2 regions of the Delftia lacustris genome follow, and region 1 is predicted to be linked to the other one. Evidence: riboswitches for the same ligand, from Rfam matches in the RefSeq annotation. Region 1 holds a riboswitch; the other holds the start of a gene.
What was found. A riboswitch is a leader RNA that binds a small molecule or an ion and turns the genes downstream of it on or off. The one in region 1 is predicted to bind glycine.
Positions count from the first base shown of each region.

Region 2: linked by a shared signal. The riboswitch ahead of U6958_RS04380 (D-amino acid dehydrogenase) and the one ahead of gcvT (glycine cleavage system aminomethyltransferase GcvT) in region 1 are both predicted to bind glycine.

Region 1 covers NZ_CP141274.1:2,791,919-2,807,679, reverse strand. The annotation lists gene U6958_RS14180 (fatty acid--CoA ligase) at 1-1,465, opposite strand, end outside; glycine riboswitch at 1,635-1,744, shown strand; glycine riboswitch at 1,760-1,878, shown strand; gene gcvT (glycine cleavage system aminomethyltransferase GcvT) at 1,904-3,070, shown strand; gene gcvH (glycine cleavage system protein GcvH) at 3,204-3,578, shown strand; gene gcvP (aminomethyl-transferring glycine dehydrogenase) at 3,650-6,541, shown strand; gene U6958_RS14160 (PAS domain-containing sensor histidine kinase) at 6,697-8,925, shown strand; gene U6958_RS14155 (RluA family pseudouridine synthase) at 8,922-9,623, shown strand; gene U6958_RS14150 (branched-chain amino acid ABC transporter substrate-binding protein) at 9,964-11,085, shown strand; gene livH (high-affinity branched-chain amino acid ABC transporter permease LivH) at 11,186-12,112, shown strand; gene U6958_RS14140 (high-affinity branched-chain amino acid ABC transporter permease LivM) at 12,112-13,350, shown strand; gene livG (high-affinity branched-chain amino acid ABC transporter ATP-binding protein LivG) at 13,403-14,170, shown strand; gene U6958_RS14130 (ABC transporter ATP-binding protein) at 14,179-14,880, shown strand; gene pdxK (pyridoxine/pyridoxal/pyridoxamine kinase) at 15,048-15,761, shown strand, end outside.
Region 2 covers NZ_CP141274.1:616,271-632,031, forward strand. The annotation lists gene recB (exodeoxyribonuclease V subunit beta) at 1-651, shown strand, start outside; gene recD (exodeoxyribonuclease V subunit alpha) at 648-2,798, shown strand; gene U6958_RS04355 (glutathione S-transferase family protein) at 2,815-3,477, opposite strand; gene U6958_RS04360 (hypothetical protein) at 3,594-3,953, shown strand; gene U6958_RS04365 (copper chaperone PCu(A)C) at 4,050-4,577, shown strand; gene U6958_RS04370 (PhaM family polyhydroxyalkanoate granule multifunctional regulatory protein) at 4,720-5,673, shown strand; gene U6958_RS04375 (FIST N-terminal domain-containing protein) at 5,755-6,990, shown strand; gene U6958_RS04380 (D-amino acid dehydrogenase) at 7,023-8,354, opposite strand; glycine riboswitch at 8,448-8,558, opposite strand; gene U6958_RS04385 (invasin domain 3-containing protein) at 8,947-15,761, shown strand, end outside.

The sequences.
Region 1 (15,761 bases):
CCTCGGCCGTGGGTGTGGCGCCCGGCTTGGCAACCACGTGGGCGGCGACGATCTGGCCCCAGCGCTCGTCGGCCTCGCCGATGACGGCGACCTCGAGCACGTCGGCGTGTTCGACCAGCGCGTCTTCCACCTCACGCGGATAGACGTTCTCGGCACCCGAATTGATCATGTAGTCGATGCGGTCGCGGATCCAGAGATAGCCGTCGTCGTCGATGTGGCCCAGGTCGCCCGTGTGGTACCAGCCGTGCGCCAGGGCGCGGGTGTTGGCGTCGGGGCGGTTGAGGTAGCCGGCCATCATGCAGGGGCCGCGCACCAGGATCTCGCCCACCTCGCCGGGCAGGCAGGCCTCGGCCGGGTCGGTGGGGGCGTTGTCTTCGCGCAGGCGGGCCACGATGAGGTCATGGCCCATGGAGGGCAGCCCGGCCGAGCCCGCGTGCGAGAGTTGCTCGCGCGGCAGGAGGATGGACATGCAGGGCCCCATCTCGGTGGTGCCGTAGACCTGGACCAGGTCGCTGCCGACCTTGCGTGTCCATTCGCGGATCAGGTGCGGCGCCATGGAGGCGCCGCCGTACTCCACCAGCCGCAGCGCGGGCGCCTGCTCAGGCGAGGCAATGGGGTCGGCCAGCAGCATGGTGACCATGGTGGGCGCCGCGAAGAAGAAGCTCACGCGCTCTTCGCGGATCAGGCGCCAGGCCTCGGTCACGTCGAAGCGGCGCAGCAGCACCTGGGTGGCACCGGCCTGCAGGCGCGGCAAAAAGCTGGTGTGCAGCTCGGCCGTGTGGTTGAGCGGCGCCATGGCCAGGCCCACGTCGTCGCGCGTGAACTGCATGGTCTGGTGCATGAGGGCGTTGTGCGCCAGCTTGCTGCGGTGCGTATGCAGCACGCCCTTGGGCCGGCCCGTGGTGCCGCTGGTGTACATGAGGATGCAGGGGTCGCTCTCGCGCACATGGGCCTGGGGCGGCGCGCTGCTGCGGCCACTGGCCAGGGCGGACAGGCGCTGCGTGGCCCAGGCCGGCAGCGGGTCGGCCGGGGCATCGTCGGCAAAGATCCAGTGCTCGATGCCCGTGCCAGTGCCGCCACCTTCGGCCTTGAGCAGGGCCTGGGCGCGTGCGGCCACCTCGCCGCCCTCGTGCTCGAACACAAGGGCGCGCGCTGCGCCGTCCTTGAGGATGAAGGCCAGCTCCTGCGCCGCCAGCCGGTAGTTGATGGGATTGAAGATGGCGCCCAGGCGCGCGGCCGCCAGCATGGTGAAGACAAAGGCCGGCGTGTTGTAGAGAAAGGCCGCGACCACGTCGCCATGGCCTATGCCCAGCTCGGCCAGGCCGTGGGCGTGGCGGTTGACTTCGGCATCGAGCTGGGCGTAGGTCCAGGCGCGGCGCTCGCCGCCCTCCCACGCGACCAGGGCTTCCTTGTTCGGCAGGTAACGTGCCGGCCAGGCCAATGTGTCTCCCAGCGTCTGCTGCATGTGCGCTTCTTCCTTCTCGCTCACGAGATTTCATATATCGATGCACCTCAATGTAGGAGATTTTTTAGACAGTTATGCAATTTGCAAATGCATCCATGCAGGCAAGCGCATGGAGTTGCAGTCGGCCCGCGGAAATCCCGAAGCCGCGCGGACGCTGGCCGCAGCTAGAATGCGCCGGTCAGGAGAGAGTGCCCGCCCGGCCGCAATGGTCACAGGCAGCGGCACCGCCGAAGGCGCAGGGTTTCCCGAACGCTCAGGCAAAAGGACTGGCACCGCCTGCCGCCACGGCCGCAGGCGTTCCTAGCTGGAGAGAGATGCAGGGCACGGCGGTGTGCCCCATCCACCGAAGGAGCAAGCCCCACGCATGGAAGGTGCGGGTGAATCTCTCAGGTAAAGCGGACAGCAGGGCAGCACATCCCGGAGGACCGGGATGGCGTTATGCCTTGTTCCTTGCCTGAAAGAGAGCCCTCCTTGTCCGCTGCCTCCACCACCGATCTGCTCAAGACCCCGCTGTTCGACCTGCACCAGGAACTGGGCGCGCGCATGGTGCCGTTTGCCGGCTACTCCATGCCCGTGCAATACCCGCAGGGGCTGATGGCCGAGCATCTGCACACGCGCGAGGCGGCAGGCCTGTTCGATGTCTCGCACATGGGCCAGATCAGCGTGCGCGGTGCCGACGCCGGGGCCGCGCTGGAGTCGCTGATGCCCATGGACGTGCTGGGCCTGGGCGAACACCGCCAGCGCTACGGCCTGCTGCTCAACGACGCGGGCGGCATTCTGGACGACCTGATGTTCGTGCGCCGCGAGGACGACCTGTTCCTGATCGTCAACGGCGCCTGCAAGCACGAAGACCTGGCGCACATCCAGGCCCGCATCGGCCAGCGCTGCGGAATCGAGCCCCAGTTCGACCGGGGCCTGCTGGCGCTGCAGGGCCCGCAGGCCGCAGCCGCCATGGAGCGCCTGCTGCCGGATACGGCCGGCCTGGTGTTCATGACAGGCGGCCACTTCGACTGGGAGGGGGCCGAGCTGTACATCACGCGCAGCGGCTACACCGGCGAGGACGGCTTCGAGATCTCCTTGCCCGCCAGCCACGCCGAGGCCTTTGCCCGTGCCCTGCTGGCCCAGCCCGAAGTCAGGCCCGTGGGCCTGGGCGCGCGCAATTCGCTGCGCCTGGAAGCCGGCCTGTGCCTGTACGGCAACGATCTGGACACGACCACCACCCCGGCCGAGGCCGCCCTGAACTGGGCCGTGCAGAAGGTCCGCCGCGCAGGTGGCGAGCGCGAAGGCGGCTTTCCCGGCGCAGCCACCGTGCTGGCCCAGCTGCAGTCGCCCGAGCTGCTCACGCGCAAGCGCGTGGGCCTGGTGGCCCTGGAGCGCGTGCCCGTGCGCGAAGGCACGGAACTGCTGGATGCCAGCGGCCGCAAGGTCGGCCAGGTCACCAGCGGCCTGCTGTCGCCCACGCTGAACCAGCCCGTGGCACTGGCCTATGTGGAGCCGGGCAGCGCCGCCATCGGCACCACGCTGCAGGCCATGGTGCGCGGCAAGGCCGTGCCCATGCAGGTGCAGGCCACGCCCTTCGTGGCGCCCCGCTATCACCGCGGTTGAGGACAGCCTGCGCGCTTGGCGTGGATCGAGTTCGGCGGATTCGTTTTTCCTGCCATCGCATGCCGCTACAGTGCGCACTGACCTTTCTCAAACCGCCTTTCACAGGTTTTTTCAGTTTCTATCGGAGCAAGCCATGAGCATCCAGTATTCCAAGGACCACGAGTGGATCAACGCCGCCAACCCTGACGCGGCCATCGTCGGCATCACCCTCCACGCGCAGGACGCGCTGGGCGACGTGGTGTTCGTCGACCTGCCCGCCGTGGGCACCAGCTTCAACCAGGGCGATGTGGCCGGCGTGGTCGAGTCCGTCAAGGCCGCCGCCGATGTCTACATGCCCGTCAGCGGCGAGATCGTCGAAGTCAACGAGGCCCTGCGCGACGACCCCTCCCTGGCCAACAGCGACCCGCTGGGCGAAGGCTGGTTCTTCAAGGTCAAGCTCAGCGACGCAGGCCAGCTGGCCGCGCTGCTTGACGAAGCCGCCTACACGGCCTTTGCCCAGAGCAACTGACGCCACTTTCCGGCCAGGACGGGCGCCAGGGCCCGCCCTGGCGCTTTTCAGCTTTTGAGACAGGTCCCTCCATGCTGATGTCCTCCACCCAGCCCCTTGCCGCCCTCGAGAACGCCACCGAATTCGTGGCCCGCCATATCGGCATCGCGCCCGAAGACGATGCCCACATGCTCAGCGCCATCGGCGCGGCATCGCGCGATGCGCTGATCGACGCCATCGTCCCGCCCTCCATCCGGCGCCACCAGCCCATGGCGCTGCCGCCAGCGGCCACCGAGGCCCAGGCGCTGGCCGAACTCAAGGCGCTGGCAGGCCGCAACCAGTTGCTCAAAAGCTTCATCGGCCAGGGCTACTACGGCACGCACACGCCCGGCGTCATCCTGCGCAACATTCTCGAGAACCCCGCCTGGTACACGGCCTACACGCCCTACCAGGCCGAGATCTCGCAAGGCCGCATGGAGGCCCTGGTCAACTTCCAGACCATGGTCTGCGACCTGACGGCCATGCCGATTGCCAACGCCTCCATGCTGGACGAGGCCACGGCGGCCGCCGAGGCCATGACGCTGGCCAAGCGCTCCGTCAAAAGCAAGAGCAACCGTTTCGTGGTGGCCGGCGATGCCCACCCCCAGACCATCGAGGTGATACAGACGCGCGCCGCGCCGCTGGGCATCGAGGTGCTGCTGGCCAACTCGCTGGAGGAATGGAACCAGCTGATGGAGGGCGACTACTTCGCCGTGCTGGCCCAGTACCCTGCCACCAGCGGCCGCATCGACGATCTGCGCGCCGACGTGGACAAGGCCCATGGCAAGCAGGCCGCCTTCATCGTGGCCACCGACCTGCTGGCGCTGACCCTGATCACGCCGCCCGGCGAATGGGGTGCCGACATCGTGGTGGGCACCACCCAGCGCTTTGGCATGCCCATGGGCGCCGGCGGCCCGCACGCCGCCTTCATGGCCTGCCGCGACGAGTTCAAGCGCTCCCTGCCCGGCCGCCTGGTCGGCGTGAGCGTGGACGTGCACGGCAAGCCCGCCTACCGCCTGGCACTGCAGACGCGCGAGCAGCACATCCGCCGCGAAAAGGCCACCTCCAACATTTGCACGGCCCAGGTGCTGCCCGCCGTGGTGGCCAGCATGTACGCCGTCTACCACGGCCCCGAGGGCCTGGAGCGCATCGCCCGCCGCGTGGCCTCGTACACGGCCATCCTGGCGCGCGGCCTGGCCGAGCTGGGCGCGCCGCTGCGCGAGGCGCCCAGCTTCGACACGCTGAGCCTGCACACGGGCGCGGCCACCCAGGCCATCGTGGAGCGTGCCGTGTCCCTGGGCGCCAACCTGCGCGTGTATTTCAAGGAATACCTGTGCATCTCGCTGGACGAGACCACCACGCGCGCCGATGTCGAGCTGCTGTGGAAGATCTTCGCCCGGGACGGCCAGGCCCTGCCCAGCTTCACCGCCTTCGAAAAGGGCGTGGAGCCGCTGATTCCCGACGGACTGCGCCGCAGCAGCGCCTTCCTCACGCACCCGGTGTTCAACACCCACCGCTCCGAGACCGCCATGCTGCGCTACATCCGCCAGCTGTCGGACAAGGACCTGGCGCTGGACCGCAGCATGATCCCGCTGGGCTCCTGCACCATGAAGCTCAACGCCACCAGCGAGATGATTCCCATCACCTGGCCCGAATTCGCCCAGGTGCACCCCTTTGCCCCGGCCGACCAGCAGCAGGGCTATGCGGAACTGGACAAGCAGCTGCGCGACTGGCTATGCCAGGCCACGGGCTACGCCGGCATCAGCCTGCAGCCCAATGCCGGCAGCCAGGGCGAGTACGCGGGCCTGCTGGCCATCAAGGGCTGGCATGCGAGCCGGGGCCAGTCGCACCGCAACGTCTGCCTGATTCCCAGCAGCGCCCACGGCACCAACCCCGCCAGCGCGCAGATGGTGGGCATGCAGGTGGTGGTCACCGCCTGCGACGCCAACGGCAACGTCGACATGGCGGACCTGGCGGCCAAGTGCGAGCAGCACAGTGCCAACCTGGCCTGCATCATGATCACCTACCCCAGCACGCACGGCGTGTTTGAGACCCAGGTCAAGGAGCTGTGCAAGCTGGTGCATGACCACGGCGGCCGCGTCTACGTGGACGGCGCCAACATGAACGCCCTGGTGGGCCTGGCCGCGCCGGGCAGCTTCGGCGGCGATGTCAGCCACCTGAACCTGCACAAGACCTTCTGCATCCCGCACGGCGGCGGCGGCCCGGGCGTGGGCCCGGTCTGCGTGGTCGAGGATCTCGTGCCCTTCCTGCCCGGCCATGCCACCACGGGCCTTGCGGGAGGCACGGGTGCCATCAGTGCCGCGCCGCTGGGCAATGCGGCCGTGCTGCCCATCAGCTGGATGTACATCCGCATGATGGGCGCCCAGGGCCTGACCCTGGCCACCGAGACCGCCATCCTCAGCGCCAACTACATCAGCGCCCGGCTGCGCGACCACTACCCCACGCTGTACGCGGGCGAGCACGGCCATGTGGCGCACGAGTGCATCCTGGACCTGCGCCCGTTCAAGGAAAGCACGGGCGTCATGGCCGAGGACGTGGCCAAGCGCCTGATCGACTACGGCTTCCATGCGCCCACGCTGTCCTTCCCCGTGCCCAACACGCTGATGGTGGAGCCCACCGAAAGCGAAAGCCTGTACGAGCTGGACCGCTTCGTGGACGCCATGATCGCCATCCGCGAGGAAATCCGCGCCATCGAGCAGGGCCGCCTGCCCCAGGACGACAACCCGCTCAAGAACGCGCCGCACACGGCCGAGACCCTGCTGGCTTCGGAATGGACCCACCCGTACAGCCGCGAGGCCGCCTCCTACCCCGTGGCTGCCCTGCGCCAGTCCAAGTACTGGTGTCCCGTGGGCCGGGTGGACAACGTCTACGGCGACCGCAACCTCTACTGCAGCTGCATCCCGGTCGACGCTTACCTGAGCTGAAGCACCTGCCACCCAAAGGGGCGCTTGTGGCGCCCCGGCCGGCGCGCGTACACTGCGGCCCTGCCCGCGCCGGGCCCCGGTCCATCTGCCGGACGCCAGGCGCGGGCAACCAGGATTTGTGCGGCAGATGCCGCTTTCCCCAGCGCCAGCACGCGATGAGCAGCCAAGACCCTTCCGACCAGCCTCGCGACGACGAGCACCTGCCCCTGCATGCCTTGCTGGCGCCCGGCGCCGACCTGCCCCCCGTCGAACGTTTCCCCTCCTTCCAGCCCGAAGACGATCCGCTGCAGGCCCTGGTCGCCGAGCTGCGCAACTACCAGCGCGAGCTGGAGATCCAGAACCGCGTGCTGGACTACAGCCAGGCCGTGGCCGAAAGCGCCTCCGAGCGCTTCGAAGCCCTGTTTGCCAGCATTCCCCTGCCCCTGCTGGTGGTGGACGAGCACGACATGGTGGTGCAGGCCAACGCCATGGCGCACAGCGCCTTCCAGCCCACCGAGCATGACCGGCTGCTGGTCAATTTCGCGCCCTTCGTGCACCCTGACGACGCCGAGCGCGTGCGCGAGACCTTCGTTGCGGCACGCGAGCTGGGCCGCACCGAGGCCCACGAGGTCTGCTTCGACATCACCGAGCAGCACCAGCTGCGCGCCGACCTGCATGTGGCCTGCATCGCCATCCCGCAGCAAAGCGGCCCGCCCATTGCGCAGTACCTGTGCGCCGTGGTCGACCAGGGTCCGCTGCTGGCCGAGCGCCTGGCGCTGCAGCAGCGCAACCACCAGCTGTTCCTGAGCGAGCGGCGGCTCGAATCGGTCATCAACTCGGCCCTGGACGCCATCATCTGCCTGGACCACGAGCAGCGCATCACCGTCTTCAATCCCACGGCTGCCGCCCTGTTTCTGTGTCCGCCGCACGACGCGCTGGGCAGTCCGCTGGAGCGTTTCCTGCCCGATGCGGCCCAGGCCCTGTCCTTTGCGCCGCTGACCACGCAGGCCGTGCTGGGCGAGATGACGGCACGCACGGCCAGCGGCCGCGAAATCCCGGTCGAGGTCAGCGTCTCCTTCGAGCACCACAGCGGCGGCGAGACCACCACCGTGTTCGCGCGCGACCTCACCAGCCGCAAGAAGGCCGAGGCCCAGCGCAACGAGCTGGAAGACCAGCTGCGCGAATCGCACAAGATGCAGGCCCTGGGCACCATGGCCGGCGGCATTGCCCACGACTTCAACAACATCGTGGGCGCCATCCTGGGCAATGTGGAGCTGGCCAAGGCCGACTGCGGCGGCAATGCCGCAGCCATCGAAAGCCTGCAGGAGATCGAAAAGGCCGGCCGCCGCGCGCGCGATCTGGTGCGCCAGATCCTGACGTTCAGCCGCAATGAACCGCCGCAGCGCAAGCCTGTGCAGGCGCGCGAGGTCATGGGCGACACGGCGCGGCTGCTGCGCGTGACCCTGCCGCCCGCCGTGGAGCTGCAGGTGCACGTGCCGCCGCAGATGCCGCCCATGCTGGCCGACGCCATGCAGGTGGAGCAGGCCCTGTTCAACCTGTGCACCAATGCCATGCACGCCCTGGGCGAGCGGCGCGGCCTGATCCAGATGGATGCCGACCTGGTGCGCCCGGACCAGCGCCTGTGCGAACGCCTGGGCCTGCCGCCCGTCAGCTATGTGGCGCTGTCGGTGCAGGACAACGGCCCCGGCATGGACGCACGCACGCTGCAGCGCATCTTCGAGCCCTTCTTCACCACCAAGCCCGTGGGCCAGGGAACGGGCCTGGGCCTGCCCGTGGTACACGGTGTCATGCGCAACCACGGCGGCGCCGTGGACGTGTACAGCATCCCCGGCCAGGGCAGCCGCTTCACGCTGTACTTTCCTCCGGCCGACCCCCTGACGCCGGCCGACTCTGCACCGGCCGAGCCCCTCGCCGCCCAGGCGCTGCCCAGCGCACCCGAGCCCCTGGCGGCCGCGGAAACCCCGACCGGCCCGCAGTTCGCCCTGCTGCCCGACCCGCAGGCCGCGCAGCAGCATGTGATGTACGTGGACGATGACCAGGCCCTGGTCTTTCTGGTGCAGCGCCTGCTGCGCCGGCGCGGCTACCAGGTCAGCGGCTTCACCGATCCGCACGAGGCCATCGAGGCGCTGCGCGCCGCGCCCCAGGACTGCGACCTGCTGGTCACCGACTACAACATGCCCGGCTACAGCGGCATCGACCTGGTGCATGAGGCCCTGTCCATCCAGCCGCAGCTGCCCATCGCGCTGGCCTCGGGCTACATCACCACCGAGATCGAGCAGGCCGCATTGGCTGCAGGCGCCAGGGCCCTGGTCCACAAGCCCAACGACGTGGAAGAGCTGTGCGCCACGGTGCACAGGCTGCTGAATGAGCGGGGAACGGCTTGACCCCTGAGCAACGCGATGGCGGCGCCAGTGCAGGTGACGGCGCAGGCGTCATCTGCCTGCACGAAGATGCCGAACTGCTGGTGCTGGACAAGCCCAGCGGCCTGCTGTGCGTGCCCGGGCGCGGCCCAGACAAGCAGGACTGCCTGAGCGCCCGCGCCCTGCAGCGCTGGCCCGATGCGCTGGTCGTGCACCGGCTGGACCAGGCCACCTCGGGCCTGGTGATCATGGCGCGCAGCCTGGCCAGCCAGCGCCTGCTGAGCGAGGCCTTTGCGCAGCGCCGCGTGCACAAGCGCTATGTGGCCGTGGTGGCAGGCAGCCCCACCGCGCGGCAAGCCGGCGCATGGCAGAGCATCGACCTGCCGATTGCAGCCGACTGGGAGCGGCGCCCGCTGCGCATCATCGATGCCGTGCAGGGCAAGCCCAGCCAGACCCTGTGGCGCGCCCTGCCAGGCGCGCAAGCCACCGAAGTCCGGGACGCAATCACCACGCGGGTGCAGCTGCAGCCCGTGACGGGGCGCACCCACCAGCTGCGCGTGCACATGGCCGCGCTGGGCCATCCCATCCTGGGCGATGCGCTCTATGCCGATGCCGCCGTGCAGGCGCTGTCGCCGCGCCTGCTGCTGCATGCGCAGCTGCTGGAGCTGGCGCATCCCCTGTCTGGCGAGACGCTGCGTTTCGAATCCGCCGCGCCGTTCTGATCCATCGCAGGAACACGCAAATCATCGCCACCGCGTACGTTGCTGCAATGCAACATTCAGCGTACGTGTTTCCCCTTCTTGCAGTTGGTCATATTGACTTCATGAAGCACCGTCAGGGTGCATCGTCGGCATCAGCCGTTTTCTTCGGCCAAAACAGCCCCCGCCCGACGGCGCAGGCCGCGATGGGAGCCTTAGCGAAAAGCCTGTTGCCGCGCCAGCCCCGGGATACCCTGTTGCCATTGGTAACCAGGCGATTAACCTGTGCTTCTTTGCGCGGCTAGCCCCTACAGGAGCCACCGCGTTTTTCAGAACGCTTTACCCAAAGTTGAAGGAAGTACTCATGAGCATTCCGTTCCGCATGCACACCGTCGTCGCCGCCCTGGGTTTGGCTGGCGCCGCCCTGTTCTCCACAGCGCATGCGCAAATCAAGATCGCCATGGTGGTTCCCACCACCGGCCCGCTGACGCAGTACGGCGACATGGTCAAGGAAGGCGTGAACACCGCCGTGGAAATGGCCAATGCGGCCGGCGGCGTCAACGGCAAGAAGATCGAGCTGGTGTCCGTCGATGACGCCTGCGAACCCAAGCAAGGTCCCGTGGCCGCCAACCGCGTGGTCAACGCCAAGATCGGCTACGTGATCGGCCCCGTCTGCTCGGGCGCATCGATTGCCGCAGCCCCGATCTACAACAACGAAGGCGTGGTCGTGGTGACCCCCTCGGCGACGTCCCCCGCCCTGACCGACGGCAAGAACTACCACTTCATCTTCCGCACCATCGGCCGCGATGACCAGCAGGGCCCGGCCGCCGCCAAGTTCATCCTGGAAAAGGCCAAGCCCAAGAAGGTTGCCGTGCTGCACGACAAGCAGTCGTATGGCCAGGGCATTGCATCCTCCGTGCGCGACGACCTGAAGAAGGCCGGCGTGGAAGTGGCCCTGTTCGAAGGCATCAACGCCGGCGACAGCGACTACTCCGCCGTCATCACCAAGCTCAAGAGCGCCGGCGTGGACTTCATCTACTACGGTGGCTACCACCCCGAAATGGGCCTGCTGCTGCGCCAGGCTTCCGAGCAGGGCCTGAAGGTCCGCATGATGGGCCCCGAAGGCGTGGGCAACCCCGAAGTCAACGCCATCGCCGGCAACGCCGTCGAAGGCATGCTGGTGACCCTGCCCGCAGACTTCTCGGCCAACCCCAAGAACGCCGCCGTGGTCAAGGCCTTCAAGGACAAGAAGCGCAATCCTTCGGGCGCCTTCCAACTGACCGCATTTGCCGCCACGCAAGTGCTGCTGGACAGCATCAAGGCCGTGGGCGACAGCCCCGCCAAGGTGGCTGACCACCTGCACAAGTCCAACTTCGAGACCGTTCTGGGCTCGGTGGGCTGGAACAAGCAGGGCGACCTGAAGTCCTTCGACTTCCAGGTGTTCGAATGGCACAAGGACGGCAGCAAGTCGGTCGTTGCCAAGTAATCCCCCTCCGTCTGACTGACCGGGGCACGCATTCGGCGTGTCCCGGTCGTCTGCATCCTGGCCTTTTAGGCCTTTTCCTGTTTTGGGGCGGCATTACACCATGTCAGAACTCTTACCTCAGCTGATACAGCAGCTGTTCAACGGACTGTCCCTGGGCGCCATCTATGCCCTGATCGCCATCGGCTACACGATGGTCTACGGCATCATCGGGATGATCAACTTCGCCCACGGCGACATCTACATGATCGGGGCCTACATCGGCCTGGTCACGCTGTCGGCCATAGGCACGCAAAGCGGCCTGCCGGTGTGGGCCATCATCGGCCTGATGCTGGTGGTCTCGGTCTTCGTCACCGGCGTCTATGGCCTGGTGGTGGAGCAGGTGGCCTACAAGCCGCTGCGCCGCAGTCCCCGCCTGGTGGCCCTGATCTCGGCCATCGGCATGTCCATCTTCCTGCAGAACTGGGTGGCCCTGGGCCAGGGTGCGCGCGACATGGCCGTGCCCTCGCTGCTGCCGGGCGCGCTGCGCTTCGGTGCCGAAGGCGGCTTCGAGATCTATGTGCCCTACTCGCGCATCCTGATCATCGTGGTGGCCATCGTGCTCATGGTGCTGCTGACGCTGTACATCCGCCACTCGCGCATGGGCCGCGCCTCGCGCGCCTGCGCCCAGGACATGCACATGGCCAGCCTGCTGGGCATCGACACCAACCGCGTGATCTCGTTCACCTTCGTGCTGGGCGCCATGCTGGCGGCCGTGGGCGGGGTGCTGATCGCGCTGGCCGTGGGCAAGCTCAACCCGTTCATCGGCTTTCTGGCCGGCATCAAGGCCTTCACGGCCGCGGTGCTGGGCGGCATCGGCTCCATCCCCGGCGCCATGCTTGGCGGCGTGCTGCTGGGCGTGGCCGAAACCTTTGCGGCAGCCTACATCTCGTCCGAGTACAAGGACATCGTGGCCTTCGGCCTGCTGGTGCTGATCCTGCTGTTCCGCCCCACGGGCCTGCTGGGCAAACCTGAAGTGGAGAAGGTCTGATGAAAACCAAACCCACTTTGAACCTGCGCGACGCCCTGATCGCCACGGTGATGACGGCCGTGGTCGTCACGCCCATCTTCGGCCTGCACCTGGAACGCGCCGGCACCCGCACCATCATCAACCCCGACTGGACGGTGGTGGCCTGGGCCTGCGCCCTGGTCTTCCTGGTGCAGCTGCTGCGCCCGCTGATCGCGGCGAAGATGCCCAAGGTCTCGCTGCCCTCGCTGCCGCAGGCGCGCCCCAGCCACCGCAACGGCCTGATGCTGGCGGCCCTGCTGATCGCCGTGTCCTGGCCCTTCTTTGCGGGCCGCAACGCGGTGGACATCGCCACGCTGGCCATGATCTACGTGATGCTGGGCCTGGGCCTGAACATCGTCGTGGGCTTTGCCGGCCTGCTGGACCTGGGCTTCGTGGGCTTCTACGCCGTGGGCGCCTACACCTATGCGCTGCTCTTCCACTGGGCCGGCTGGTCCTTCTGGGAAGCGCTGCCGCTGGCCGGTGCCGCTGCCGCGATGTTCGGCTTCGTGCTGGGCTTTCCGGTGCTGCGGCTGCGCGGTGACTACCTGGCCATCGTGACCCTGGGCTTTGGCGAGATCATCCGCCTGCTGCTGGTCAACCTGACCAGCATCACGGGCGGGCCGGACGGCATCTCCAGCATCCCCAAGCCCACGGTGCTGGGCCTGGAGATGACGCGCACCCCCTCCACCGAGGGCGGCACGACGTTCCACCAGTTCCTGGGGCTGGAGTTCAGCTCGCTGCACATGGTGATCTTCCTGTACCTGATGGCACTGCTGCTGGCCGTGGTCACGCTGTGGATCTCCAACCGCCTGGTGCGCATGCCCATAGGCCGCGCCTGGGAGGCACTGCGCGAGGACGAGATCGCCTGCCGCTCCCTGGGCCTGAACCCCATGAAGATCAAGCTGTCGGCCTTCACGCTGGGCGCCATGTTCGCCGGCTTCGGCGGCGCCTTCTTCGCGGCGCGCCAAGGCATCGTCAACCCCGAGTCCTTCACCTTCATCGAGTCGGCGCTGATCCTGTCCATCGTGGTGCTGGGCGGCATGGGCTCGCAGCTGGGCGTGATCATCGCGGCCATCTTGCTGACGGTGCTGCCCGAGCTGGCGCGCGAGTTCTCCGAGTACCGCATGCTGATCTTCGGCCTGGTGATGGTGCTGATGATGGTCTGGCGCCCGCAGGGCCTGCTGCCCATGCGCCGTCGCCATGTGGAGGTACGCTCATGAGGCATGCCGACACCATGATTTTTGGGACAACAGATAGCAGCAAGGGCCGGCAATGAGCGAGTATTTGCTAGAAGTCAAAGACCTGTGCATGCGCTTCGGCGGCCTGCTGGCCGTGGACCACGTGGGCTTCAACGTGCGTCCGCAGGAAGTGTTTGCCATCATCGGCCCCAACGGCGCCGGCAAGACCACGGTGTTCAACTGCATCAGCGGTTTCTACCAGCCCAGCAGCGGCTCCATCGCGCTGGACGGCAGCGCCATCGAGGGGCGCAGCAGCCACCACGTGGCCAACCACGGCGTGGTGCGCACCTTCCAGAACGTGCGCCTGTTCAAGTCCATGACGGTGCTGGAAAACCTGCTGGTGGCACAGCACCGCCGCTCGGGCGTCAACCTGCTGTCGGGCCTGTTCAACACGGCGGGCTACCGCCGCAGCGAAGAGGAAAAGATCGAGAGCGCCCTGCACTGGCTGGACGTGATGGGCCTGCGCGAGTTCGTCAACCGCGAGGCCGGCAACCTGGCCTACGGCCACCAGCGCCGCCTGGAGATCGCGCGCTGCATGATCACCAAGCCGCGCGTGCTCATGCTCGACGAACCCGCCGCCGGCCTGAACCCGCAGGAGAAAAAGGACCTGCAGGGCCTGATCGACCAGCTGCGCCGCCAGTACGGCATTGCCGTGCTGCTGATCGAGCACGACATGGGCCTGGTCATGGGCGTGTCCGAGCGCATCCTGGTCATGGAGTACGGCAAGCCCATCGCCATGGGCCTGCCGGATGCCATTCGCAACGATGAACGGGTCATCAAGGCCTATCTGGGAGAAGCCTGATGCCTGCCATGCTGCAACTGGAGAACATCTCCACCCACTACGGCGCCATCTGCGCGGTCGACAGCGTCAGCCTGCACGTCAACCAGGGCGAGATCGTCTCGCTGATCGGCTCCAACGGCGCCGGCAAGACCTCGCTGCTGATGACGGTGTGCGGCAACCCGCGCGCCAGCTCGGGCCGCATCTCGTTCGAGGGCGAGGACATCACCCAGCTTCCTTCGCACCACATCATGCGCAAGGGCATTGCGGTCTCGCCAGAAGGGCGGCGCATCTTCTCGGACCTCACGGTCACCGACAACCTGAAGATGGGCGGATTCTTCCTGGACAAGCCGCAGATCGAGGCCGGCATCGAACATGTGTTCGGCCTCTTCCCGCGCCTGCGCGAGCGCGCCCACCAGCGCGCCGGCACCATGTCGGGCGGCGAGCAGCAGATGCTGGCCATCGGCCGCGCGCTGATGAGCAAGCCCCGCCTGCTGCTGCTGGACGAGCCCACGCTGGGCCTGGCGCCGCTGATCATTGCGCAGATCTTCGAGATCATCCAGACCATCCGCGCCGCTGGCGTCACGGTCTTCCTGGTCGAGCAGAACGCCAACCGCGCCCTGCAGATCGCCGACCGCGGCTATGTGCTGGAGACCGGCAAGGTGGTGCTGGAGGACACCGGCGCCAACCTGCTGACCAACGACGCCGTGCGCCGCGCCTACCTGGGCGCCTGACAACGCACAGGCGCCCAGCGCTCCACGGGCCCGCCCTTTGGCGGGCCTTTTTCTTTTCACACGCAGATCGCACAGTGGTCTGGTCCTGCGCGGCCGATTGTGGGGTCTGCGGCCTGGGCGCAGGCGTTATAAAACACGTCCCTGCCTCTCATTGCTCCCCCACGCCCATGAACGCCCCCGCCCCCCATGACATGCTGCAACCCCTGGCCATCGACGTGGTGTCCGTGCAGTCCCAGGTCGTCTACGGCCGCGTTGGCAACAACGTGGCCATGCCCACGCTGCAGGCCCTGGGACTGGCGGCGGCAGCCGTGCCCACGGTGGTGTTCAGCAATACGCCGCACTATCCCAGCATCCACGGCGGAGCAATTGCCGCCGAGTGGTTTGCGGGCTATCTGCAGGACCTGGGCGCGCGCGGCGCGCTCAGGCAACTGCAGGCCGTGCTGGCCGGCTACCTGGGCGGGCCGGAACAGGCCGGGCTGCTGGCGGACTGGGTGGCGGGCCTGCTGCAGCAGCGCCCCGGCCTGCGCGTGGTGGTGGACCCGGTGATCGGCGACCACGACAGCGGCATCTACGTGGACCCCGCCATGGTCGAGGCCTACCAGCGCCACCTGCTGCCCCTGGCCGACGGGCTGACACCCAACCATTTCGAGCTGGAACGGCTGACCGCGCGCCCTGTGCACGGCATGGACGATGTGGTCCAGGCCGCGCGCAGCCTGCTGACCGGCCGCACGCAGTGGGTGGCCGTGACCAGCGCGGCGCCCAAGCTGGGCGGCGAGCATGCACTGCGCATGCGCGTGGCGCTGGTCACGCGCGAGGACGTGCATGTGGTCACCCACGCGCGCGTGGATGCGGTGCCCAAGGGAACGGGCGACTTGTTCAGC
Region 2 (15,761 bases), 2.2 Mb from region 1:
GTGGACGGCCAGGGTGCGCTCGCTGATCGCCTGGTGCGCCGCTGCGAGCGCGCGGGCCGGGGCGAGCAGGCGCGCGACCTGCTGGCCTGGCTCACGGCCGTGGTCCACCAGCCGCTGGCGCCGCTGGATGTGACGCTGGCCACGCTGGGGCCGCAACTGTCCGAGATGGAGTTCTGGCTGCCCGCGCGCCAGCTGCCGGCCGAGCGCATCGACCAGCTGTGCCGGCGCTTCATCCTGCCGGGGCAGGAGCGGCCCGCGCTGCCCCAGCGCTCGCTGCACGGCATGCTCATGGGCTTTGCCGACCTGGTGTTCTGCCACGAGGGCCGCTACTGGGTGCTTGACTACAAGAGCAACCACCTGGGCCCGGACGGCACCGCCTACGGCCAGGAGGCCTTGGCCCGCGCCATGCTCCACCACCGCTACGACGTGCAGGCCGCGCTCTACCTGCTGGCCCTGCACCGGCTGCTGCGCAGCCGGCTGGGCACGGCCTACGAGCCGCAGCGCCAACTGGGCGGTGCGCTGTACTACTTTCTGCGCGGCATCGATGGCCCGGCCGGTGGCATGCATGCCATGGCGCCCGAGCTGCCCTTGCTTGATGCGCTCGATGAACTGCTCGGTCCCGGCCGCGCCAACGCGGAGGAACTGCCATGAGCCCGCGCCCCCGTTCGCGCACCATCGATACGGCCACGCTGGACCTGTTCGATGAACGGCCGGGCGGCGAACCGCCGGGCGACGACTCGCCGGGCGCCGTGCCGCCAGACACCAATGAAGTGCTGGCCCTGCTGCGCCGCTGGGCCGACGCGGGCCTGCTGCGCCGGCTGGATGCGGCGCTGGCTTCCTTCGTCGCCGGGCAGGATGCACAGGCCGGGCCCGCCTTGCTGGTGGCCGCCGCGCTGCTGGCGCAGATGGAGGGGCGCGGCCACAGCTGCCTGCCCCTGGCGCCGCTGGCCGGCCACCCCAACGACGTGCTGGCCTGGCCGGCCGATGCGCTGCCCGCGCAGCAGGCCCTGTGGCAGATGCTGCCTGCGCGCCTGTCCGGCTGGGTTGCGGCGCTGAGCGCCAGCCCCGTGGTGCGCGTGGTGCACGGGGAGCAGGTAGATGGACAGGATGGCAGCGAGGACCTCGGCCAGCCCCTGGTGCTGGCCGGCGCAGACGGCCCCGCGCCGCTGCTGTACCTGCGCCGCTACTGGGACTACGAACGCGCCGTGGCCGCCCACGTCATCCAGCGCACGGCGGCGCAGGCCGTGGCCGGCCAGCCGCTGGACGAAGCCCTGGCCCGCCACTGGCTGGACCGCCTGTTCCCGCCTGCGGCGGACGGTGGCGCCGTGGACTGGCAGAAGCTGGCCTGCGCGCTGGCGCTGCGCGGCCGGCTGTCGGTGATCACGGGCGGCCCCGGCACCGGCAAGACCTATACCGCCGCACGGCTGCTGGCCCTGCTGTTTGCCACGGCGCCCGATGCCGGCCAGTTGCGCGTGGCCCTGGCCGCCCCCACGGGCAAGGCGGCTGCGCGGCTGAAGCAATCGATCGACGGGGCCTTGCTGCAATTGCAGGGCAGCATGGGCGGCGAGATCGACCTGGCGGGCCTGGTGCAGCGCATGGGTGCGGCGCGCACCCTGCACTCCATGCTGGGCGCGCGGCCCGATACGCGGCACTGGGGATTCCATGCAGGGCGGCAGCTGGACGTGGACGTGCTCATCGTCGATGAGGCCTCCATGGTCCACCTGGAGATGATGGCGGCGCTGCTGGAGGCACTGCCGGCCGGCGCCCGCCTGGTGCTGCTGGGCGACAAGGACCAACTGGCTTCGGTGGAGGCGGGCGCCGTGCTGGGCGACCTGTGCCGCGATGCCCAGGCCGGGCGCTACCTGCCCGACACGCTGGACTACGCACTGCGCGTGGCGGGCCAGCGGCTGCCGCCGCAGTTCGCGGCGCCCGACGGCGATCGTGCGCCAGCGCTGGCGCAGCACACCGTCATGCTGCGCGAGAGCCGGCGCTTCGGCGGCCCCATCGGCCAGCTGGCACACGCCGTGAATGCCGGTGAGGCGGTGAAGGCCCAGGCCCTGCTCGATGCCGGCACGCAAGCCGGCGCCGGTTCCGAGCTGTGGGAACGCCATGGCGGCGGCGTGCACGCCGTGACCGAACTGGCCGTGCACGGGCGCGGCGGTCTTGCCAGCTATGCCCTCTATGCCCAGGCGCTGCAGGGCCGGCCGGATGCGGCCGGCGCCGACGAGGCAGCGCACCGCGCCTGGGTGGTCGCTGTGCTGCAGGCCTTCGAGCGCTTCCGGCTGCTGTGCGCCGTGCGCGAGGGCGATTGGGGCGTGTCCGGCCTCAACCGCGCGGTGGAGCAGGCCCTGGATGCGCAGGGCGTGATCCGCCGGGGCGGCGAATGGTATGCGGGCCGTCCCGTCATGGTCACGCGCAACGACGCGCAGCTGGGCGTGTTCAACGGCGACATCGGCATTGCGCTGCCGGGAGCGCACCAGGGGCAGCCAGGGCAACTGCTGCGCGTCTACTTCCTGCAGGGCGACGAATTGCGCTCGGTCGGCGTCAGCCGCATGGCCCATGTGGAGACCGCCTTCGCCATGACGGTGCACAAAAGCCAGGGCTCGGAGTTCGAGCACACCGCCCTGGTGCTGCCCTCGCGCGGCGGCAGCGTGCTGGGGCGCGAGCTGGTCTACACCGGCATCACGCGCGCCCGCCAGGCCTTCTCGCTGTTCTCCGAGGTGCCGGGCCTGCTGGCCTCGGCCGTTGGCAGCCCCACGCAGCGCGCCAGCGGGCTGCTGCGCTGGCTGCAGGAGTGAGTGAAGGCCCCGCGCCTCAGGCCGGGGTCTTGTCGCTGGCGTAGCGGGCCATCATCAGCGCCGTATTGGTCTTGCGGTCGGCATTGACCTGCTGCACCGTGGGCCGCTCGGCCATGCGTGCCAGGTACTCGCGCACGGGCAGGTCGGCCAGAACGTCGCGCCCGCCAACGATCTTGCTGGCCGCGCTGACCAGGGGCAGGTGGACGATGGCGCAGCAGTCGGCCAGCGTGAAGCTGTCGCCCGCCACAAAGGGGGAGAAACGCGCGAGTTTGGCGAAGGCCGCCACGTTCTTGTCGAGCTGGGCCAGCGTGCGCTCCCGGGTGGAGTCGCTGACCTGGCCGCCGAAGAAAGCCTGCGGGTAGAGGATGCGCGCCACCAGCTCCAGGTGCAGGTCCAGGTACACGCACAGCTCGCGCACCTTGGCGGCCTCGAAGGCGTCGGCCGGCAGCAGGGCCGGCGAGGGCGACAGCGTCTCCACGTACTCGACCATGGCGGCCGACTCGCACAGGCCCCGGCCGTCGTCGATGCGCAGGTAGGGCACCTTGCCCAGCGGAGAAAGCGCCATGTCGGTCTCTCCCAGCCAGGCCAGTTCCTCGTTGAAGGGCAGCTGCTTTTCCAGCAGGGCCAGCTTGACCTTGTTGTAGTAGTTGCTGGCCGCGAATCCGCACAGGGTGAGCATGGGTGTCTCCTAGGGTGTTGGTGAGGGCTGGGGGATGCGCCTGCGATGGTAGGGGCGGGCAGGGCCTGGCGGGGTCACGGACATGACGTCCTGGGGCAGACCCCTAGAATGGCGCCATGCCGCTTCGCCTGCCCTCCACCTTGGCTGCCTGCGCCCGCTGGGCGCTGGGCCTGTGGCTGTGCGTGGCGCTGGCATCGGCGTTTGCGCCGCTGGCGCGCGCCTCGGGCTGGGAGCGCCTGTGCTCGGCCGCTGGCGAATCGGTCTGGGTGCCCTCGCCAGCCGGTCAGGACAATGCCCTGGCCGGCAGCCACGGCATCGACTGCCCGCTGTGCCTGCCCCCGCTGGCGCCGCCGCCCGCCCGGTGCAGTGCGGCCCCGGCACCGCTGGTGGCAGATGCGCAGCCACGGGCGCACCCGGCCTCCGTCCACAGCGTGGCCATGCCGGCCCTGCCCCAGGCCCGCGCCCCGCCCCGGTGACTCCCGGATTCACTCCCGCTTCCTTCGCTTGGCCAACCCTTTTTGCAAGGCACGAAGACCGTGCCGCAATGCATTGAAATTTCTGGAGAAACCGTGATGACACTGCGTCAATGGACCACCCCTTTCCTGATCGCCGCCTCCCTGTCCATGGGCCTGGCCCATGCCCATGCCGATGCGGCCCATGTCAAGGCCGACGCCGCCTGGGCGCGTGCCAGCGTGCCGGGCCAGCAGGCCACGGGCGCCTTCATGCGCCTGACGGCCGAGGAGCCGCTGCGCCTGGTGGGCGTGGAGTCGCCCGCCGCCGGCGTGGCCGAGGTGCATGAAATGAAGATGGAAGGCGATGTGATGCGCATGCGCGCCATCGACGGCCTGGACCTGCCCAAGGGCGTGGCCGTGGATCTGAAGCCCGGCGGCTACCACGTCATGCTGCAGCAGCTCAAGAGCCCGCTGCTCAAGGACAGCCAGGTACCCATCACCCTGGTGTTCAAGGACGCCAAGGGCGAGACCTCGCGCCTGAGCCTGCAGGTCCCCGTGCGCGCCATGGCGCCCGGCGCAGGTGCGGCATCGGCTGCGCAGGGCGGTGCGCATGGCGGACACGGCGGACATGCCGGCCACTCCCACTGAGCTTTTTGTCATCCACCGGGTTTGTGCGCAGCGGGCCGTGCATGACTTGCGATGGACTTGGCGTGTGCCTGGGTTAAGCTGAGCGCATGGCCGGTGTGCTTCACCGGCATGTTCTTCCAACCCAGTCCTAGCGAGTGCTGCCATGAGTGATGCGTCCTCCTTCGGTTTCGGCAAGTTCATCCCCGGTTTCGACTTCCTGCAGGGCCTGGCCCAGAGTGCAGGATCGGCCACCGCCCGGCCCCTGGGGCGCCTGCCCGAATGGGTGGCGCCCACGGTGAGCATCGAAGAGGTGGACAAGCGCATCACCGAACTCAAGGCCGTGCAGTTCTGGCTCGACCAGAACGGCAAGGCGCTGGCCGCCACCATCCAGGCCCTGGAAGTGCAGCGCATGACGCTGTCCACCTTGCAGGGCATGAACGTCAGCATGGGCGAGCTGGCGCAGGCCTTCCAGTTCCCTGCAGCCGCAACCGCCGCAGCCACCGCCGCGGCCAAGGGCGCCGCCAGCGCGGGGCAGGGCGACCTTTCGGACTGGCCCATGTCCTCGGCCGCCAACCGGGCGAGCAAGAAGGAAAAGCCGCAGCCCGAGCCCGCACAGGCCGCTGCCGCGCCGCCTGCAGCCCCCGAGGCGGCCAAGGCCGCCGACAGACCCGCAGCCGCGGAGACTGCGGCGCCCAAGGACGAGTCCGCCCAGGCCGCCGCCATGGGCCAGGCCATGCAGTGGTGGGGCGCGTTGACCCAGCAATTCCAGCAGATCGCCGCCAAGGCCATGGCCGAGCCCATGGCCCCGGAGGCCGTGGCGGCCGTGGCGGCCGCACAGCGCGCCACCGGCATGGCCGGGGACCTGGCCAAGGCCACCATGGACCGCATGGCGGCACAGGCCAGCGCCTTTGCTGCGCAGGCGGGCAAGGCGGCGGCGGTCTCCCCTGCCAAGGCGCCGTCCGCAAAGCCGGCGGCCAAGGCTGCGGTGCAGGCCGAAGCCCCCAGGACCGCTGCCAAGGCTCCCGCCAAAGCGGCTGCCAGGAAAACCGCTGCAAAGGCTGGAGCCAAGGCGCCGGCCGCCAGCAAGCCGGCAGCCAAGAGCCGGCCGGCGCGTTGACCGATCGGGCCGGACCCATGGATGCGCAAGGCCCCAGCCACCCGCAAGCCGGGTGCTGGCAGGGCTAGAAAGAAGGTTGGTATGTCGTTGTTTCCTGTAGGCCATGCCAGCCATTCCGACTGGCGCGCCGCGGCCGACGCGGTGCTGCAGCAGCTGCGCTTGCAGATGGCCGGGCCCGGCCACGCGCAGCGGCCCCGTCTGGGACTGGTGTACCTGTCCCATGCGCATGCCGCCCACGCACGGCCGCTGCTGCAGCATCTGGCCAGGGCCCTGCCCCATGTGGCGGACTGGGCCGGCTGCTCGGCCGGCGGCGTTCTGGCCATGTCGCATGAGTACCTTTCAGGAACCGCGCTCGCGGTGATGCTGCTGGATGTACCGGCCGCCCACTACCGCCTGTATTCGGGCCTGGCGCCCCTGCATGCGCCTGGCGGCGAGGCCGGCTTCACGGCCCATTCGGCCCTGGTCCATGCCGCAGGCGGCCAGCCCGAGCTGGCCGAGCTGCTGTACGAGCTGTCCGAGCGCACCGAGTCCGGCCTGCTGTTCGGCGGCGTGGGCGATGACGGGGAAGATGGCGTGGAGGGCGTGCAGATCGCCTGCCGCACCGAGGATCTGCATGCGCAGCATGCGGACGCGCGCGGCATTTTTCGTGGTGGCTTTTCAGGCGTGGCCTTCGGTGCCGGCGTGCCCTGCATCACGGGCATGGCCCAGGGCTGCGTGCCGCTGGGCGAGGGGCTGGAGATCACCGAGGCGCGCGGGGCCCTGGTCACCGGGCTCGATGGCGATCCGGCCCTGCAGCGCCTGCTGCAACTGCTGGGCGTGGAGCTGGAAGGCAGCGACTGGCAGCCCGCGCTGACCACGGTCCGCACCACGCTGGCGGCCATTGCGCCGCCGGGCCGGGGCCTGGCCCACGGCGTGCTGACCGAAGAGGCCCAGGTGCTGACCCTGGTTGGCCTGGACCCGCTGCGCCAGGGCGTCGCCCTGTCATCGGCCGTGGAGGCCGGGCATTCGGTGATCTTCTGCCGCCGCCAGGCCCAGGTCGCGCGCCAGGAACTGCTGCAACTGGGCGCTGCGCTGCGCGATGCGGCGGAGCCCGAGGAGGCGGCGCCCGAAGGCGAGGCACAGCCCCGCATCCGTGGCGCCATCTACATCAGTTGCCGGGGCCGCGGCGGCGGCCTGTTCGGCGGCCCCGATGCCGAACTGCGCACCCTGCGCCACGCACTGGGCGATGTGCCATTGATCGGCTTCGTCGCCGAAGCCGAGATCATGGACGCCCGCCTGCACCGCTTCGCCGGGGTGTTGACGGTGTTCACTGCCTAGGCGTCGTACACGCCGTACACGCCGTCCGCACCTCAGACCGCGCGCGGGCGCACCGTGCCTGCGCTGCGATCCGGGTCCATGGCTACGGCTCCCAGAAAATCGAAATCCACGGCTGGCTGCCTGCCGCTGACCAGGTCGGCCAGCGCCATGCCGGAGCCGCAGGCATGGGTCCAGCCCAGCGTGCCGTGGCCGGTGTTCAGGAACAGGTTGGCGATGGGCGAGCGTCCGATCAGCGGCACATTGCTGGGCGTGGCGGGGCGCAGGCCGCTCCAGAACTGGGCGCGCCCGGTATCGCCGGCGCCGGGGAACAGCTGCTGCACGCGCCGCACGATGGCCTCGCAACGCACGGGGTCCAGGTTGCGGTCGTAGCCGTTGAACTCGGCCGTGCCCGCAATGCGCAGGCGGTCGCCTTGCGCGCCCGTGTAGCGCGAGAACACCAGCTTGAACTCGTCGTCCGTGAGGCTGACCTGGTAGGCCTTGGCGGGGTCCAGCACCGGCAGGGTCACGGAGTAGCCCTTGGCCGGGTAGATGGGCAGGCGCAACCCCAGCGGCTGGGCCAGCAGCGGGCTGAACGAGCCCATGGCCAGCACATAGGCGTCGCCCTGGATGCGTTCATAGCGGCCATCGGCATTGGTCACCTCCACATGGTCGATATGGCGGCTGGCGCCCGCACCCGTGGTGCGCAGCGCCGTCACGTGGTGGCTCTGGCGGAACTGCACGCCCGTGGCGGCGGCGATGCGCGCCAGCTCGCGTGTGAAGAGGTTGGCGTCGCCTGATTCATCCTCGGCCGTATAGGTGGCGCCCGCTATCTGCCCGCGCACATGGGCCAGGGCCGGCTCCAGGCGCACGGCTTCGTCGGCATCGATCAGGCGGCGGTCGCAGCCCAGGGCCTGCATCTGCTCGGTGGGCTTGAGCGCGCCCTCGAACTCGCGGGCGTTCGTATAGAAGTGCAGGATGCCCTGCGTGCGCTGCTCGTACTGGATGCCGGTGTCGGCACGCAGCTGCTGCAGGGCCTCGCGGCTGTAGGTGCCCAGGCGAACGATCTGCTGGATGTTGTGGCGCGTGCGCGCGGGCGTGCAGTTGCGCAGGAAGGACAGGCCCCAGAGCCACTGGCGCATGTCGGCGCGCAGGCGGAAGAGCAGGGGGGCGTCCTGCCGGCCCAGCCAGCCCAGCAACTTCAGCGGTGCGCCGGGGTTGGCCCAGGGCTCCGCGTGGCTGACCGAGATCTGCCCGCCGTTGGCGAAGCTGGTTTCGGCGCCGGGCGCGGCCTGGCGGTCGATGACGGTCACTTCATGACCGAGGGATTGCAGATAGTAGGCCGACGTGGTGCCGATCAGGCCGGCTCCGAGAACGATGACGCGCATGACGATGCCCTTTCAAAGGCATGTGCCGGGTCACGCGAAAGCTGGCTGCTATGGTCTGGATAGCAGGCAGCCGGCGTCCGTCGTGACGCAGCTGCCGCTCCCCCTGTCCTTGGTACCTGAGAGATTCACCGCCGTCCATGGGAACGGGGCTTGCTCCTTCGGTGCGCCGCACATTGCGTGCGGCGGCTCTCCAGACGGCATGTTGTGTTTGCAGTACGGAACCTGAGCGTGTATGGGAGTTTGCGCCTTCGGTGAGGCTCGGCACCGTGGCGCCCGCCTGCTCTCCTGCAGGGGCGATTCTATGGGGCTTGCGCAGCCAGCTCCAGTCGTATTGGGGATACCACCAGTTACCTGTATGTGGTGTGGCTGATTCAGGGTATTCCCTAGATCGCTCAAGCGCCTCCCTCGTAGCGCTGGTACGAGTCTCTGGCTTCATGTAAAAAAACTATTGAAATAGAAAAAAACATGATTTAGCCTATCGATATGTGCAGTGGTTTGTCAGTGCATGTTCTGGTCGATTGGACCTGCATGGGTTAACCATGGGTTGTATATATGTCTGATAGGCGACTTACCGTTGCACAGGTGCGGGTCCATGGAAACTGGTCCGTCACTGAAAAAATACAAGCACGGTGAATATGGTTTGTCGAGGGAGGAATGTTTTGCGTCGCAAACCCGACTGAAGGTGTGTCCGCTCAATGGGCAGTGGAGCAGCGCGCAAGCGTTGATGGAAATCCGCCTTTTTTTGATTGACGCGCAGGATCTGCGCGAAAAATTTTGCTTCCAAACTCACCGGCTGCAAGGTGAGTTGTGGGCTCGTGATTCAAATAGAACTATTCGAGGTACGGCGATGCAAATGCGCTGGGTACAACTGATGGCCATTGCCATTGGGAAAATCATTTTCCTGTCATATCTCCTTGAGAAAACGGGGAATATCATGCATGCTCTCAATCGCCTGCCTGGTTCGGCATTTTTTCGCAAGTGGCGTGCAGCGAAGTGCCTTTTCTCTTTGCTGCTGCTTTCATGCGCGGGTATCTCATCCACGGCACTGGCGGCGACCATCGTCTTCACGGTCACCGACAACAGCGACGCTCCCAATGCCAATGCAACGACACCAACCACCTGTGTCAGCACGCTGGGGGGCACCTTTGCTGGCGCATGTACGCTGCGAGCGGCCATTCAGGCAGCCAACTACACGCTGCAAACGCTGGATCCGAGTGCCGATGTTTCCATCGTCTTTGCGCCGACACTGACCACGTCGGTACGAACCATACAGAGCGGGACATCCAAGGATGCGGCGGGAAACCTCCATCCGTATGTCGACAATCAGACGGTTTACGTGCGCTGTGCCAATACATTCTCCAGCGGAGTCCAGTCCGGCGCCGTGACGGGGGCCACCAATGCCTGTGGTCAAAGCCAGATGATCAGCGGCGGCGATACGGGCACCACCACTGGTGCCGGTGGTGCCTGGTACTGGCTCAAAGGCACCGTGCCAGCCGGCACGGGCTCGTTGACCATCGATTTCGGGGGAGTCATACAAGTCCAGAACTGGGCGGACTCCCCCTGGGAAACTTTTTATCTTGGTGGGAAGAACATCACGCTCACCAATTCGCCCAACATGACCTGTGGCGAAGCGGTATTCGTCGTTGGCTCCCCGGCGAACAATATCACCATTGATCGCGTCGGCTTGGTGAATGTGGCGCCAACCCCTGCGGGAGAGGGGACGCCGTTCAACTGCGAGCTGTACGCGGAGATTCATCAAGGCGCACAAAACGTATTCTTTACCAATAGCACGATCAATTCCGCGATATGGAATGGAAATTACGGCAATAACAAGGGCTCGGCTATTTCCGTTGCCGCAAGCAACGGTGCAGGCACGGTTTCCAACATTGTTGTCGATAATTTCACGGTAACGAATCTGCCCAACCCTATCGGGGGAATGCAGCTCGAGCAGTTCTTCCAGGTCATGTCGAACATGACCGTCAACGGATTGACGATCAAAGATTCGAATATCGCACTGAGCCCGACTGGTGGAAATGCGCCCAGGGCCGTGGTGTCGGTTGATGGAACGATCAACCTGGGCAATGGAATTGGTCTTGCCGTGACGGGTAATACCTTCTCGCTGCCTATCGCCGCCTATACCGCTTCATCGCCAATGCATGTGTCGGCACCAACGGTGAATACGGCAGCCTCAGGCACGACGCAGGTAGTGACGGTGACCGATAACAATTTCACTGGCGGCGGGGACGGGTTGAATATTAGTGGGACGGGTACGGCACCAGGGTTGATTGGCAACAACAAGATGACAAGCCAGTCGAGAAGTGCCATTCGTATCACTACGCATGATTTCTTCAAGATTTCTCAGAACACGCTGTTTTCCGTGCCTGTGGCTGCAAACTCAGGTATCAGTTTGCTGACGACGGCCAATGGACAAACCGGATGGACCCCGACCCTTGGCGTTGGCGCCAGTGACACCGCCGCCTGCACCTGGACATTCAATATCACGGCAAATGCCAATGCGAGCGAGCCGGCACCGTATACGGTGGAAGCCTTTTGGTCGCCGACCGGCGCGGGCGCCAACGACGCACAGGTCTATCTGGGCTCAGGGAGCATGGCCGGAGCCTCGGGAACGCTGACCGTTCCTTCGTATCTCAGCGGCCAGGTGCGGGTCACAGTGACGGACAGCAATTCCGGTGGAGCCCAGACCTCGCAGCTTTCAACGGCTGCAAGCGTCACCGGTTTTCCCTGTGCCCTGAAATCCGGCGTTCTGGCGACGACCAACAATCAACCTGTCGGCAGCAGCGACTTGCTGGAGGTCTACATTGTTGACGGCCAAGGCAATGCCTGGACGGGGGGCAGTGACACCGTTACCTTCGCAGCGCCGCCTGCAGGTGTCACGTTCAATGGCAGCTCCGCCGCAGTCAGCTGCACGACCGACTCCAGCGGAAAGTGCGCGTCTCCCATCAATGCCAGCAGCAGTGTCGCCGGAACATTCACCACACCCGTGACCTTGTCGTCGTCAGTCGCTGGTGCCACGTTCTCCAATCTTCCATTGGGTGGAAGCCCGGTATCTGGCGCAGTGACTTATCAGCCTTCGCCGGTTGCTTACAGCTTCACCGGGCTGCCGGCCAGCACGAGCGGGTCTGAAATCGCCGCGAGTCCGCCATCGATTGCGGCCAATGGCGTCTCCACCAGCACCTTGGCCGTGCAGTTGAAGGATGCGTTAGGTAACCTTGTCACCACCTGTACCGATACGGTGGCCTTCACCCTCAATGCGGGGACGCAAGGCGTCCCTGCCGTCAGCGTCACGGGCTGCAGTGCCGGCATGTACACGGGGACGGTGACATCGCCGGTGCTGGTCGGCAGCGGCACCTTCGGGTTCACCATCAACGGGGCTGCGGCTGTTGCCACCGCAACGGTCTCCTATGCGGCCGCAACGCCGAGCACGAGTGCATCGACGATAGTCGCCACTCCGGCATCGATCGTGGCCAACGGCAGCTCCACCGGCGTGCTGCGCGTGCAACTGGTCGATGCCAGCAGCAATCCGATCAACACGTGCACGAACACGGTGGCGTTCACCCTGAACGGCGGAACGCAGGGAACGCCCAATGTGGGCGCGGCCTCGTGTACCGCCGGCATCTATACGGGCACCGTCACATCGCCCACGGCCGTCGGCAGCGGGATCTTCGGATTCACCATCAACGGCTCTGCCGCAGTTGCTACGGCTTCAGTGAGCTACACGGCGGGTCCGCCAAGTACCAGCGCCTCGACCATCGTTGCGAGTCCGACCTCGATCATTGCCAATGGCACTGCAACCAGCACATTGACGGCGCAGCTCAAGGATGCGTCAGGCAATTCGATTGCAACCTGTGCCAATACGGTGGCCTTCACGCTGAACGGCGGAACACAGGGCTCGCCTGCGGTCGGCGCGGGGGCGTGCAGCGCAGGGGTGTACACGGCAACCGTCACGGCACCTACCGCAGTCGGCAGCGGCACCTTTGGTTTCACCATCAATAGCTCGGCCGCCACGGCTACGGCTGCGGTGAACTACACGGCCGGCTCGCCCAGCAATGGCGCGAATGGAAACCTGATCAGTGCCAGTCCGCTCAGCGTTGTCGCAGACAACACGGCCACGAGTTCGATCAGCGTGACCCTGCGCGATGCCAATGGCAATCCCGCCACGGATACGGTGGCGCACACGATTGTCTTCACCAAAACGGGCGTGGGCACGACCACGCCGGCCGCACCCACATGCACGATCGCGGCCAACGCCAATCCGGCCACCTGCTCCGTGACGGTGAAATCGGCCACGGTCGGCACCGCAAGTTTCACGGCAACGGACAATGGAGAGGCCGTGAGCAATGGCAGTCCGGTATCGGTCAACTTCATTGCCGGGCCGCCCAGCAATACAGCCAGTGGCAATCTGCTCAGTGCCACACCGCTCTCGGTGATGGCCGACGGTACGAGCACCGGCACGGTGACCGTCGCACTGCAGGACGCCAATGGCAATGCAACGGTCGATACGGTCGCCCACACCATCGGCTTTGTCCATACCGGCGCCGGCACGCCTTCGGCAACTTCCTGCACGATTGCGGCCAATGCGAATCCAGCGCGCTGCTCCATCACGGTGACATCCACCGTCGCGGGTGCGGCGAGCTTCACAGCCACGGACAACAACGGCACCACCACCCAGAGCGTGGCCAATGGCAGTCCGGCCGTGATCAACTTCACGGCCAATGCCGCCGACCCCGCCAGGTCGGGGGTGCGTACCGTCAGCAGTCCGGCCACGGCCAATGGCTCGGCGACGGATGTGCTTGAAGCGTTTGTGGGAGATGTCAACGGCAATCCGGTGGCCGGAAGCGTTGTCACGTTCTCTCCCACCGCAAACATCACCTTCAGCGGTACCTGCACCACCAATGCGGCCGGTACTTGCCAGGTCACCGCCAGGACAACCGTCGCGGGCTCCTACACTTCCGGCGCAAGCATCGCGGGGGGCGCATTGAGCGGCAGCGGCATCAGCTCCGGCGGCAATACGTACGGCGCTACGGCTGCCTATGTCTTTACGGCAGGTGCCGTCGATCCCGCCAATTCGACCATGTCGGTCGATGCGAACAACCAGGCAGCTGGCGGCGGCCAGGACGTCGTTTCCGTGGTCACCAAGGATGCGTTCGGCAATCCAGTCACCGGCGTTGCCGTGAACTTCAGCGTGACGCCTGCCGGAGCGGCGCCTGCCACCGCCAGTTGCACGACTGCCGGTGTGGCGGCGACCTGCTCGGTGTCGTTCACCAGCGTGACCGCATCGACTTACTCGGCTGCCGCCACGGTGGGTGCAACTGCCATCGGCAACAGCCCGCAATCGATGGCCTTTGTCGCCGGCAATGCCTCGGCAAGCAATTCGGGCCTGCGTGTCGTGAGCGACAACGCGGCGGCAAATGGCACGGCAACCGATGTGGTGGAAGCATATGTGCGCGATGCCGGTGGCAACCCCAAGGGCGGCGAGGTCGTCACCTTTGCCGGTACCCCCGGCGTGAAGCTGAACGGTGGCGCGGACGGCGCGTCAGCCACTTGCACCACTGGAACAAGCGGCGCAACTCTGGGCATCTGCTCGATCACTGCCACCAGCACAGCGAGTGGTACCTACACCATCGCCACCAGCATTCCTGCAGGAACCCTGGGTGGCACGTTCACCGTGGGAGCAAACGCGTATTCGCCAAGCGCCGCACAAATTCATTTTGTGAGCGTGGTGAACCTTAGTGTCACCAAGGCCAACCCTGGCAGCCTGACTGTGGGCACGCCCTTCAACTATGCGTTCTCCGTGTCCAATGCCGCCAGTGCCTTCGGTCCTGCCAACAGCGTGACCATCAAGGACCTGGTGCCGGCAGGCATCAGCATCACGGGCGTGCCGACTGGTGCAAACGTGGCCAGTGCGACCTGCACGCCCAATACCTTCCCGTTTGCGGGTAACGGCAGTTCCGTGCTGACGTGTACGGTGAGCTTCACCACACCGGTGGCGGCTGGCAGCAGCACCAGCTTCAACCTGCCAGCTGTGCCGACGGCGGTGGGCTCGAGCACGAACACGGCTTCCTATGATCCGTCCGGTGGTACCAGCCCGGTCAATCCGACGGCAGGTTGCACGACGGACTGCTCGTCGACGCCCGCCACCCCAGTCAACCCTGGTTCGCCCACGCTGACGGTCAGCAAGGCCAACCCCGGCAGCCTGGCTGTGGGGACTGCGTTCAACTACGCCTTCACGGTAGCGAATGCGGCTGGAGCGTTCGGTCCCGCCACCAGCGTGACCATCAAGGACCTGGTGCCTGCGGGTATCAGCATCACGGGCGTGCCGACTGGCGCAAACGTGGCCAGTGCAACCTGCACACCCAACGCCTTCCCGTTTGCGGGCAATGGCAGCGCCGTCCTGACGTGTACGGTGAACTTCACGACCTCGGTCGCAGCCGGTGGCAGCACCAGCTTCAACCTGCCGGCTGTTCCGACGGCTGTGGGTTCGAGCACCAACACGGCCTCCTACGATCCGTCGGGCGGCATCAGCCCGGTCAATCCGACGGCAGGGTGCACAACAGACTGCGCGTCGACACCCACCACTCCTGTCACGCCTGGTTCGCCTGCACTGACGGTCAGCAAGGCCAACCCGGGCAGCCTGGCCCTGGGTACGCCCTTCAACTACGCCTTCACGGTGAATAACGCCGCCGGTGCCTTCGGCCCCGCAACCAGCGTGACTATCAAGGACTTGGTGCCTGCGGGGATCAGCATCACGGGTGTGCCGACCGGTGCGAACGTGGCCAGTGCGACCTGCGCGCCCAACACCTTCCCGTTTGCGGGCAATGGCAGCGCCGTCCTGACGTGTACGGTGAACTTCACGACCTCGGTCGCAGCCGGTGCCAGCACCAGCTTCAACCTGCCGGCTGTGCCGACGGCTGTGGGTTCGAGCACCAACACGGCCTCCTACGATCCGTCGGGCGGCATCAGCCCCGTCAATCCGACGGCAGGGTGTACGACAGACTGCGCTTCCACACCGGTAACTCCGGTCACGCCAGGCGTGCCTGCGTTGACGGTCACCAAGGCCAATCCCGGCAGCCTGGCTGTGGGCACGCCGTTCAACTACGCGTTCTCCGTGTCCAATGCGGCCAGTGCCTTTGGTCCCGCCACCAGCGTGACCATCAAGGATCTGGTGCCCGCAGGCATCAGCATCACGGGCGTGCCGAGCGGCGCGAACGTGGCCAGTGCGACCTGCACGCCCAACACCTTCCCCTTCGTGGGCAATGGCAGCTCCGTGCTGACTTGTACGGTGAGCTTCACCACGCCGGTGGCGGCCGGTGGCACCACCAGCTTCAATCTGCCGGCTGTGCCGACGGCGGTGGGCTCGAGCACGAACACGGCTTCCTACGATCCGTC